Regions from separate parts of the Streptomyces sp. NBC_00554 genome, predicted to be linked through region 3. Evidence: riboswitches for the same ligand, from Rfam matches in the RefSeq annotation. Region 3 holds a riboswitch; each other region holds the start of a gene.
What was found. Region 3 has a riboswitch for S-adenosylmethionine ahead of OG266_RS03060 (putative leader peptide). Riboswitches for the same ligand answer to the same signal wherever they lie in the genome.
Positions count from the first base shown of each region.

Region 1: linked by a shared signal. The riboswitch ahead of OG266_RS32695 (aminotransferase class V-fold PLP-dependent enzyme) and the one ahead of OG266_RS03060 (putative leader peptide) in region 3 are both predicted to bind S-adenosylmethionine.
Region 2: linked by a shared signal. The riboswitch ahead of thrC (threonine synthase) and the one ahead of OG266_RS03060 (putative leader peptide) in region 3 are both predicted to bind S-adenosylmethionine.

Region 1 is NZ_CP107799.1:7,426,081-7,429,347, forward strand. Features, by position in the region: gene trpD (anthranilate phosphoribosyltransferase) at 1-946, shown strand, start outside; SAM riboswitch class IV at 1,084-1,200, shown strand; gene OG266_RS32695 (aminotransferase class V-fold PLP-dependent enzyme) at 1,388-2,749, shown strand; gene OG266_RS32700 (PQQ-binding-like beta-propeller repeat protein) at 2,820-3,267, shown strand, end outside.
Region 2 is NZ_CP107799.1:5,517,384-5,520,650, forward strand. Features, by position in the region: gene OG266_RS24305 (trehalose-6-phosphate synthase) at 1-515, opposite strand, end outside; gene OG266_RS24310 (glucosyl-3-phosphoglycerate synthase) at 592-1,566, opposite strand; SAM riboswitch class I at 1,746-1,893, shown strand; gene thrC (threonine synthase) at 1,911-3,227, shown strand; gene OG266_RS24320 (MoaD/ThiS family protein) at 3,224-3,267, shown strand, end outside.
Region 3 is NZ_CP107799.1:649,858-653,124, reverse strand. Features, by position in the region: gene OG266_RS03070 (peptidoglycan-binding protein) at 1-426, shown strand, start outside; gene OG266_RS03065 (glutathione S-transferase C-terminal domain-containing protein) at 452-1,186, opposite strand; gene OG266_RS03060 (putative leader peptide) at 1,327-1,392, opposite strand; SAM riboswitch class IV at 1,429-1,574, opposite strand; SAM riboswitch class IV at 1,791-1,904, shown strand; gene OG266_RS03055 (putative leader peptide) at 1,950-2,066, shown strand; gene OG266_RS03050 (LLM class flavin-dependent oxidoreductase) at 2,144-3,267, shown strand, end outside.

The DNA.
Region 1 (3,267 bases), 6.8 Mb from region 3:
CCTGATGATGCGCGGTGAGGCGACCGACGCGCAGATCGCCGGGTTCGCGGTGGCTCTGCGGGCCAAGGGAGAGACCGTCGCGGAGATCACCGGGCTCGTACGGATGATGTACGAGCACGCCAATGTGATCGAGGTGCCGGGGGACACCGTCGACATCGTCGGCACGGGCGGTGACGGGGCGAAGACCGTCAACATCTCCACCATGTCGGCGATCGTCATCGCCGGTACGGGCGCGAAGGTCGTCAAGCACGGCAACCGGGCGGCCTCCTCGGCCTCCGGCGCGTCCGACGTGCTCGAGAAGCTCGGGGTCAACCTGGAGCTGACGACGAAGCGGGTGGCCGAGGTGGCCGAGGAGGCCGGGATCACCTTCTGCTTCGCGGTGAAGTTCCACCCGGCGCTGCGTCATGTGGGCGCCGCGCGCGGGCAGTTGGGAATCCGTACGGTCTTCAACGCACTCGGTCCGCTGACGAACCCGGCACGGGTGAAGGCGCAGGCGGTCGGGGTCGCGGACCCCCGCATGGCGCCGATCGTGGCGGGCGTCTTCGCGGAGCGCGGCAACTCCTCGCTGGTCTTCCGCGGCGACGACGGGCTCGACGAGCTGACCATCACGTCCACGTCCCGGGTGTGGGTCGTACGGGACGGAAAGGTCACCGAGGAGACCTTCGACCCGAGGGACGTCGGCATCGACCTGGTCCCGATCGAGGCGCTGCGTGGCGCGGACTCCACATACAACGCGGACGTGGCGCGCCGGCTGCTCGACGGTGAGACGGGCCCGGTGCGGGACGCCGTACTGCTGAACTCGGCGGCGGCGCTGGTGGCCCTGTCGCCGGGCGCCGGACCGCTCGCGGACCAGATCCGCGCCGGGATGGCGAAGGCGGCGGAGGCCATCGACTCGGGGGCGGCGAAGCGGACGCTGGAGCGGTGGGTGGCGGCCACCAACGCGTAGGCGGCGGCCGGGACGGGTCCAGCGGGTCCGTCGTGGCGTTTCGAGTGGGGCCGGGGCAGGACGCCCGGCCCCTTTCGCGTTCCGGGATCCGGACACGGGTTGCGGTGCCCCGATTGGGTCGCGTAGGTTTTTCGGCAGGTCATGAGTGACAGTCATGAGGCCCCGGCCGACTGTCCAGCAACCCTCCGTCCGTGGCGGGGTGCTCCGGGTGAAGACCAGGCCGTAGGCAGCGAGGTCTACGGCAAGCGCGGACCCCTCGCCCTCGATTGAGGGATGGAGCCCAGGGGTCCTGGTCATTCGAGGGAGCCTTCTGTGAGCAAGCGAATGCGATAGGGCGCAGAGCCCCTCTCCGCATACCCCTTTCACCTTTTCCCGCGCTGAGCCGTACGTCCCCGTACCCGCTCGCGCGGTGATTCCCCCTGCCTCTCACAGGAGCTCGCCATGTCTGTCTCCACCGCTGCCGCCGACCAGACCATTTGTGCCCAGCTGCCCGTTCTGGGCCGGGATGTCACCGTCCCGCTCGTCACCGGTGGCGAGGTCACGTACGCCGCTCTCGACTACGCCGCCAGCGCCCCGGCCCTCCAGCGCGTGTGGGACGACGTGGCCGCGTACGCCCCGTACTACGGCAGCGTGCACCGCGGGGCGGGGTACCTGTCCCAGCTCTCCACCGACCTCTTCGAGAACTCCCGCACCACCGTCGCCGAGTTCCTGGACTGCCGTGCGGACGACCAGGTCGTCTTCACCCGGTCGACCACTGACTCGCTCAACCTGCTCGCCGGGGCTCTTCCGGCCGACTGCCAGGTCTTCGTCTTCGAGACCGAGCACCACGCCTCGCTGCTGCCCTGGCGGGACGCGCGGGTGACCTACCTGAACGCCCCGCGTACGCCTCAGGAGGCCGTCGCGACCCTGGAGGGCGCCCTCGCCGGCCGTGACCCCCACGGTCCGGCCCTGGTCTGCGTCACGGGCGCCTCGAACGTCACCGGTGAACTGTGGCCGGTGCGTGAACTGGCCGCCGCCGCCCACGCGCACGGCGCGCGCATCGTCCTCGACGCCGCGCAGCTCGCCCCGCACCACCCGGTGTCGGTGCGCGACCTCGACGTCGACTGGGTCGCCTTCTCCGGGCACAAGCTGTACGCCCCCTTCGGCTCCGGTGTCCTCGCGGGCCGCTCCGACTGGCTGCGCGAGGCCGAGCCGTACCTCGCGGGCGGCGGCGCCAGCCGCAAGGTGTCCCGGCGTACGGACGGCGGCGTGGACGTGGAGTGGCACGAGAGCGCCGCCCGGCACGAGGCGGGCTCGCCGAACGTGATCGGCGTGTACTCGATCGCGTCCGCCTGCAAGGCGCTCACCGAGGCCGGTTTCGACACGCTCGTCGCCCGTGAGCAGCAGCTCATCGAGACCGTCCGCGCGGGTCTCGCCGAAGTGCCCGAGGTGCGGGTCCTCTCGCTCTTCGGCGACGACGCCCCGCGCGTCGGCGTCATCTCCTTCGTCGTCGAGGGCTGGAACAGCTCGCACTTCGCGGCCGCGCTGTCCGCCGAGTACGGCATCGGGGTGCGCGACGGCCTGTTCTGCGCCCACCCGCTGGTGCGCACCCTCCTCGGCAGCGACCCTCAGACCCAGGGCGAGTGCGGCGCCCCCGAGGCCGCGCCCGGCGAGAAGTCCCTCAACGCCATCCGCGTCAGCTTCGGCGCGGGCACCCCGGACGAGCACGTCGAGCGTTTCGTCCGCGCGGTCAAGGAGCTCGTCCGCGATGGCGCCAAGTGGAACTACCGTACGGAGGACGGGCGTTGCGTCCCGGCCGTGTAATCGCCTGACAGGAGCACGGCGTATACGCTCCCCCTCGGCGGCCGTACGGCAAACAGGGGAGTTGCGGGGAGTGCAGGCGCTGCGGGAGACGGATCCACGGCGGATCGGTCCGTACGAGGTGCTCGGGAGGCTTGGCTCGGGCGGCATGGGCGAGGTCTATCTCGCCGAGTCGCGGGCCGGGCTCCGGCTGGCCGTGAAAGTGGTGCGGGCCGAGCACGCGGAGGACCGCACCTTCCGCGCCCGGTTCCGCCAGGAGGTACGGGCCGCGCAGACCGTCGGCGGGACCGGGACGTACACCGCACGGGTGGTCGACGCCGACCCCGAGGGTGAACGGCCTTGGATGGCAACGGAGTTCGTCGACGGGCCGAACCTGCGCGACGCGGTCCTCGACGGCGGGCCGCTGCCCGAGGACGCGGTACTCACCTTCGCGGCCGCACTGGGCGAGGCCCTCGCCGCGATCCACGCCAAGGGCATGGTGCACCGCGACCTCAAGCCGTCCAACATCCTCCTTGCACCGG
Region 2 (3,267 bases), 4.9 Mb from region 3:
GAGAAGTGGCCGATGCGGAGATCCGGGCGCAGCTCCCGCAGCATGCCGGGGACCAGGGTCAGGTGGTAGTCCTGTACGACCACCACGGCGCCCTCGGCCGCCTCGTCGGCCAGCGCCCGCGCAAAGGACCGGTTGTACGCCTCGTACGACGCCCACTGGCGCCGGAACTCCTTGTCGAAGACCGGCTCCAGCGGCGTCTGGTACAGCATGTGGTGGACGAACCACAGCACGGAGTTCGCGATGCCGTTGTAGGCGTCCGCGTGCACCTCGGCGTCGATGTCCAGCATCCGCACGCCGTCCTCGCCGACCCCGCGCCGTACCGCTTCGCGGTCACCGTCGCCGAGCGCGGAGCACACCCACAGGGCGCCCCTGTCCGGGCCGATCGCCGACAGGCCCGAGACGAGGCCGCCGCCGCCGCGCTTGGGGTGCAGCGAGTTGTCCTCGCGCAGCTCGTAGGAGATCGGGCCGCGGTTGGACGCGACGAGGATCCGATGATTGCCGTACGGAGAAGCCATACGCCTCAACCTAGCCCGGCCCGGAAACGCTCAAACGTACGGACGGGGTGCGGCGGAGGCGTATACAGCCGTCCGATTACGCCGCTTTGCGTGATTGGTACTCCGAGATTTCCGCCATCGGAGGCCGTTCCTCCGTGTCCACGGAGTACGTCCGCGGCTCGAAGCCGTCCTCGCCCCGTTCGAACTGGGTGATGGCCGGACGGATGAGGTGCCCGCGGGCCAGCCTCAGCTGGGCCGTGCGGTAGATCGCCGCGGACATCCGGCCCAGCGCCTGACCGTCCTGGTGCCGGTGCTTGCGGACGCCGACGTCGACCTGGGCGAGTGCGTCCAGGCCCACGAGGTGCAGGGCGTCGACGAGCATGCCGAGCTCCACGCCGTATCCGACCGGGAACGGGAGCTGTTCGAGGAGGGAGCGGCGGGCCGCGTATTCGCCGCCGAGCGGCTGGACGAATCCGGCCAGCTGCGGCCAGTGCATGTTCAGCAGCGGGCGGGCCATCAGCTCGGTCACACGGCCGCCCTGGCCGGCCGCGGTTCTGCCGGAGGTGGGCTCGCCCGGCAGGTTCAGCGGGCGGTCGTACATCGCCTTGACGAGGTCCACGCCGGGCTCGGTGAGCAGCGGCCCCACGATCCCGGAGACGAAGTCCGAGGAGAACTCCTTGAGGTCCGCGTCGATGAAGCAGACGATGTCACCGCTCGTCACGAGGAGTGACCGCCACAGGACCTCGCCCTTGCCGGGCACGGCCGGGATGCGGGGGAGTATTTCGTCCCGGTGAACAACCCGGGCGCCCGCGGCGGTGGCGACCTCGGAGGTGCGGTCCGTCGAACCCGAGTCGATGACGACGATCTCGTCGACAAGGGGGACTTTCGCCGTCATCAGGTCGCGGCGGATGATGGAGACGATCTCACCGACCGTCGCCTCCTCGTTGAGCGCGGGCAGGACCACGCTCACCGTGGAGTTGGTGGATCGCTTCGCGGCTATCAGCTTCTTGAGCGGGCGGTCACTCACGGACCAGGAGCGCGTGCTCAGCCAGCGCTCGACGTCTTCCAGCACGTGCGGCTCTCCCTTGCGTTCATTGGGATGCGTGTGCCCGTCGCCGCGCCAGCGGTTGGTGTGTCGCTGTCATCTCGCGGTTCGGACGGCTCTCTCCACCATCCAGGCCTTCGGTTACAGTCTTGAACAACGCTGATGACCATCGCATGTCGGGGGTCGTTGCGCGTACAACTGAATACCGCTCATCCAGAGGGGCAGAGGGATACGGCCCGTTGAAGCCCCGGCAACCCTCCAGCTGGTTCTTGTCACGTCGACGTGGTGAGGCTCCCGGCTCGGGAAGGTGCCAAATCCGTCTCACGGCGAAGTGCGTCGTGAGGAAGATGAGGAGAAAGGGCCTCCCCTCCATGGCTGCGCAGACAGTTGCAAGCACCACGAACACCGTGACCTCCCCGGATTCCGCGAACTCCGTCGATCTGGGCCCCGCCGCCGCGCTTTCCTGCCGCGAGTGCGGACACCGTGTGCCGCTCGGCCCGGTCTTCGCCTGCGAGGAGTGTTTCGGCCCGCTGGAGATCGCGTACGACTTCTCGGCCTACGAGACCGAGGACCTCCGCAAGCGCATCGAAGCGGGCCCCGCGAACATCTGGCGCTACGCGCCGCTCCTGCCGGTCCCGGCGGACGTCGCCGAGAAGCCGAACATCAACCCCGGCTGGACCAAGCTCGTCCAGGCCGACAACCTCGCCCGCGAACTGGGCGTCACCCCCGGCAAGCTCTTCGTCAAGGACGACTCGGGCAACCCGACGCACTCCTTCAAGGACCGCGTCGTCGCCCAGGCCATCGAGGCCGCGCGCGCGTTCAACTTCACCACCCTCTCCTGCTCCTCCACCGGCAACCTCGCCGGCGCCGTCGGCGCCGCCGCGGCCCGGGCCGGCTTCCGCTCCTGCGTGTTCATCCCGCACGACCTGGAGCAGGGCAAGATCGTCATGGCCGCGGTGTACGGCGGCGAGCTCGTCGGCATCGAGGGCAACTACGACGACGTGAACCGTTTCTGCTCCGAGCTGATCGGCGACCCGGCCGGCGAGGGCTGGGGCTTCGTCAACGTCAACCTGCGGCCGTACTACGCGGAGGGCTCCAAGACCCTCGCGTACGAGATCTGCGAGCAGCTCGGCTGGCAGCTCCCCGACCAGCTGGTGATCCCGATCGCCTCCGGCTCCCAGCTCACGAAGATCGACAAGGGCCTGCAGGAGCTGATCAAGCTCGGGCTCGTCGAGGACAAGCCGTACAAGATCTTCGGCGCCCAGGCCGAGGGCTGCTCGCCGGTGTCCGTGGCCTACAAGGCCGGGCACGACGTCGTACGGCCCCAGAAGCCGAACACCATCGCCAAGTCGCTCGCCATCGGCAACCCGGCGGACGGGCCGTACGTGCTCGACATCGCGCGGCGCACCGGCGGCGCCGTGGAGGACGTCAACGACGAGCAGGTCGTCGAGGCGATCAAGCTCCTCGCTCAGACGGAGGGCATCTTCGCCGAGACGGCGGGTGGCGTGACGGTGGGTGTGGCGAAGAAGCTGATCGAGAACGGTCTGCTCGACCCGACCCTCACCACGGTCGTCCTCAACACCGGCGACGGCCTCAAGACCCTGGACGCGGTGGCCTCGGACACCGGGCTCACCGCTACCATCCGCCCGAACCTGGACTCCTTCCGAGAGGCTGGCCTCGCGTCATGAGCGTCAATGTCCGCATCCCCACCATCCTGCGCACCTACAC
Region 3 (3,267 bases):
GAATTCAGGCATGACGACGGGCGCGACAAGGGTCTGCGCCGAGCCGCGGTGGTCGTCGGAGTGGCGGCAGCCGCACTGACCGGATTCGCCCTGGCACTTCTGCTGCCCGGCGGCGACGCGGACGCCGAATCGCAGTCCGGTGCCGTCCCGTCCGCCACGGCACCCGTCGCCCAGGCCCCTTCCGGAGCCGCCGACCCGGACGGCGCGGGCACCCTTCGGGAGGGAGACAGCGGCACGGAGGTGACGGAGCTCCAGCAGCGGCTCCTCGACATTCCGGACGTGTACGCCGACGGCACCACGAGCGGCACCTACGACCCCACGCTCACCGCCGCCGTGGCCCGCTTCCAGCTCTGGTACGGGATCCGGGGCGACGAGACGGGCGTCTACGGCAACGACACCCGGGCCGCCCTGGAATCCCGTACGTGACGAGAGGCCCTGCCCGGCAGTCCGATCACAGATGCCGTCGGAAGGCCGGGTGGGCGTCGAGGCGTCGCACATAGTCCTGGAGGAATGCGTACGAGGACAGGTCGCCGGCCGCTTCGAGAGGGGCGAGGGCGACCCAGAGGTCCACATCCGCCGCGGTGAGTTCTTCGCCCAACGCATAGGGGCCGGAGGCGAGTTGACGGTCCAGCAGGTCGAGGGCCGTCGACCGCCTCTCCGGCGGCGCGCCGGGGGTGACATCCCGGTCGAGGAGGTCGCGCAGGGCGTCGATGTCGGCGGCGAGGGCCGACGGGCGAAGCGGGCAGTGGCAGGATCCGGCCCGGTCGGTGAGGAGGTCGGCGAGGTCGCGCAGGATATCGGGCGTGTGATTGCTGACGACGCGTCCGCTCCACCGGTCGCACAGCGCGGGCGCGGTCAGCGGACCGTCGTAGTGGTGCCAGGTTGCCTCGTACGCGCTGCGCAACGAGGAGAACGCGCGGGGAGTGTCGGCGGGGAGCGCCAGGAGCGTGGTGGCGACGGAGTCCTTGAGGCCCAGCAGGTCGAGCGTGATGGAGACGCGCAGCGAGAGGGGACAGTGCGCGGACAGATACAACTCGTAGCGGTGCGGGGCCGGGTAGAAGCCGCCGGCGAGACCGACGCCGATGCGGCTGCGGAAGCGGTGCTGGCGCGTGGCGGGCGTGGCGGTGATCCGGGGGTGCGGGATCGCGTCAAGTGGGCTGGGGGCGCACGTGGTTGGGGTACACACGCGGGACGTTCCGGTGTTTGAGACGTGCGAGGACAGGGTCTCGGACATGACTCTCCCTGGGACGAGGAGGCCACGGTCGCCTTGTGGGCACCGCGGCGGAACGGAGTGACTGCGCTGCGTACCGGTCCGTACCGCTCGGACTAGTAGGCGCTGGAGACCCGCAACAGATCGATGTGCAGGCGCCTCGTCAAACCGCTCTTGGTCATTCCCACCGGTCCCACACTCGGGGCTCGCGAGACGCGAGACCACGCTTGTCCCGCCGCACCGGCGGAACCCGGTCGTCACCCGGGGCACCCCGTCGCGGTGGAAGGGTTGCCTGCCAGCGGGCCGGGGCCGATAACCGTACGGGCAGAGGAAACCTGCCCGAGGGGCGCTGACAATCGTGACCGTCCTCGTCAGTGTCGGTGCGCTCCGTGAGGCCGTCAAGAAGGCCTCCGGCGCAGTCTCACCAGGTGGTCACCGGGCGCGCCTCAGGCCGGCGTCGCGGGGTGGAACAGATTGCGCGGCAGGGTGGTTGACCCTTCCGGGGAGGCACGGCGATGTGAGAACGACCATGATCTCCGGGCATTGCGCACCGCTGTGGCCTCCCGTAACGTCCCCAGCAGGTTATGAGCGTCAGCGTCAAGCCCTGGCTTGCTGACCGGCAACCCTCCTTCGCGGCGGGGTGCTCCAGGTGACGACCAGGCGGTGCCCGTCCCGGGTTCCGCAAGCGCGACGCCGGCGGTCTCCAGTCCGCCGAGCCGAAAGGGCGGAGGTGACGGACGTGCAGACTGTGCCCCGCCTCCGTGTCATGGTTCTCGCCCCGCGCCGCCGCGTGCACCTGTACTCCCGGCCGCACATCGACCTTCAGCGCGTGGCCGGCGCGCTCTGTCGTCCCTGACCTGTCACCTCGCCGCCGCACCCTCCGATCCCGAGGGCCCGGTGATCTCATACGGTCGATCAGGAAGGCACCCAGTCGTGTCGTCGTCATCCTCGCTGCCCTCTCCCACCCCTCCCTCCTCCCCTTCTTCCGCCGCACTGCACCTCGCCGTCGCTCTCGACAGCGCGGGCTGGCACCCGGCCGCCTGGCGCGAACCGGTGGCCCGCCCCGACGAACTGTTCACCGCCTCGTACTGGACCGATCTGGTCAGCGAGGCCGAACGCGGCCTGCTGGACTTCGTGACCATCGAGGACGGGCTCGGCCCCCAGTCCGCGCGCCTAAGCGAACCGGACGGACGCACCGACCAGGTACGCGGCCGACTCGACGCCGTCCTCATCGCCGCCCGCGTCGCGCCGTTGACCAGCCATATAGGACTGGTGCCGACCGTGGTGGCCACACACACGGAGCCGTTCCATATCTCCAAGGCCATCGCCACCCTCGACTATGTGAGCACCGGCCGCGCGGGACTGCGGGTCCAGGCGTCCGCGCGGCGACACGAGGCCGCGCACTTCGGACGCCGTTCGTTCCCGAAGCTCCGTATCGAGGACCTGGAGACCCCGGCCCTGCGGGAGTTGATCGTCGACCTCTTCGACGAGGCCGCCGACTACGTTGAGGCGGTGCGCCGGCTGTGGGACAGCTGGGAGGACGACGCGGAGATCCGGGACGTCGCCACCGGCCGCTTCGTCGACCGCGACAAACTGCACTACATCGACTTCGAGGGCAAGTACTTCAGCGTCAAGGGCCCCTCGATCACGCCCCGTCCGCCGCAGGGTCAGCCCCTGGTCACCGCACTGGCCCATGAGTCCACGACGGGCGCGCCCTTCCGGCTGCTCGGTCGCAGCACCGACATCGGATACGTCACTCCGCACGACGTCGATGAGGCGCGTGCCATCGTCGCCGCGGTCCGCACCGAACAGGAAGCGGCCGGACGCGCCGAGGAGCCGTTGCACCTCTTCGGTGACCTGGTGGTGTTCCTGGACAACGACCCCGCCGCGGCCGTGGCCCGTAAGGAGCGTCTCGATGCCCTCGCGGGCTACCCGTACACCAGCGACGCGAAGGTGTTCACGGGTACCCCTGTGCAACTCGCCGACCTGCTCCAGGAGTTGCAGCAGGCCGGACTGACCGGCTTCCGGCTGCGTCCCGCCGTCGCCGGCCACGACCT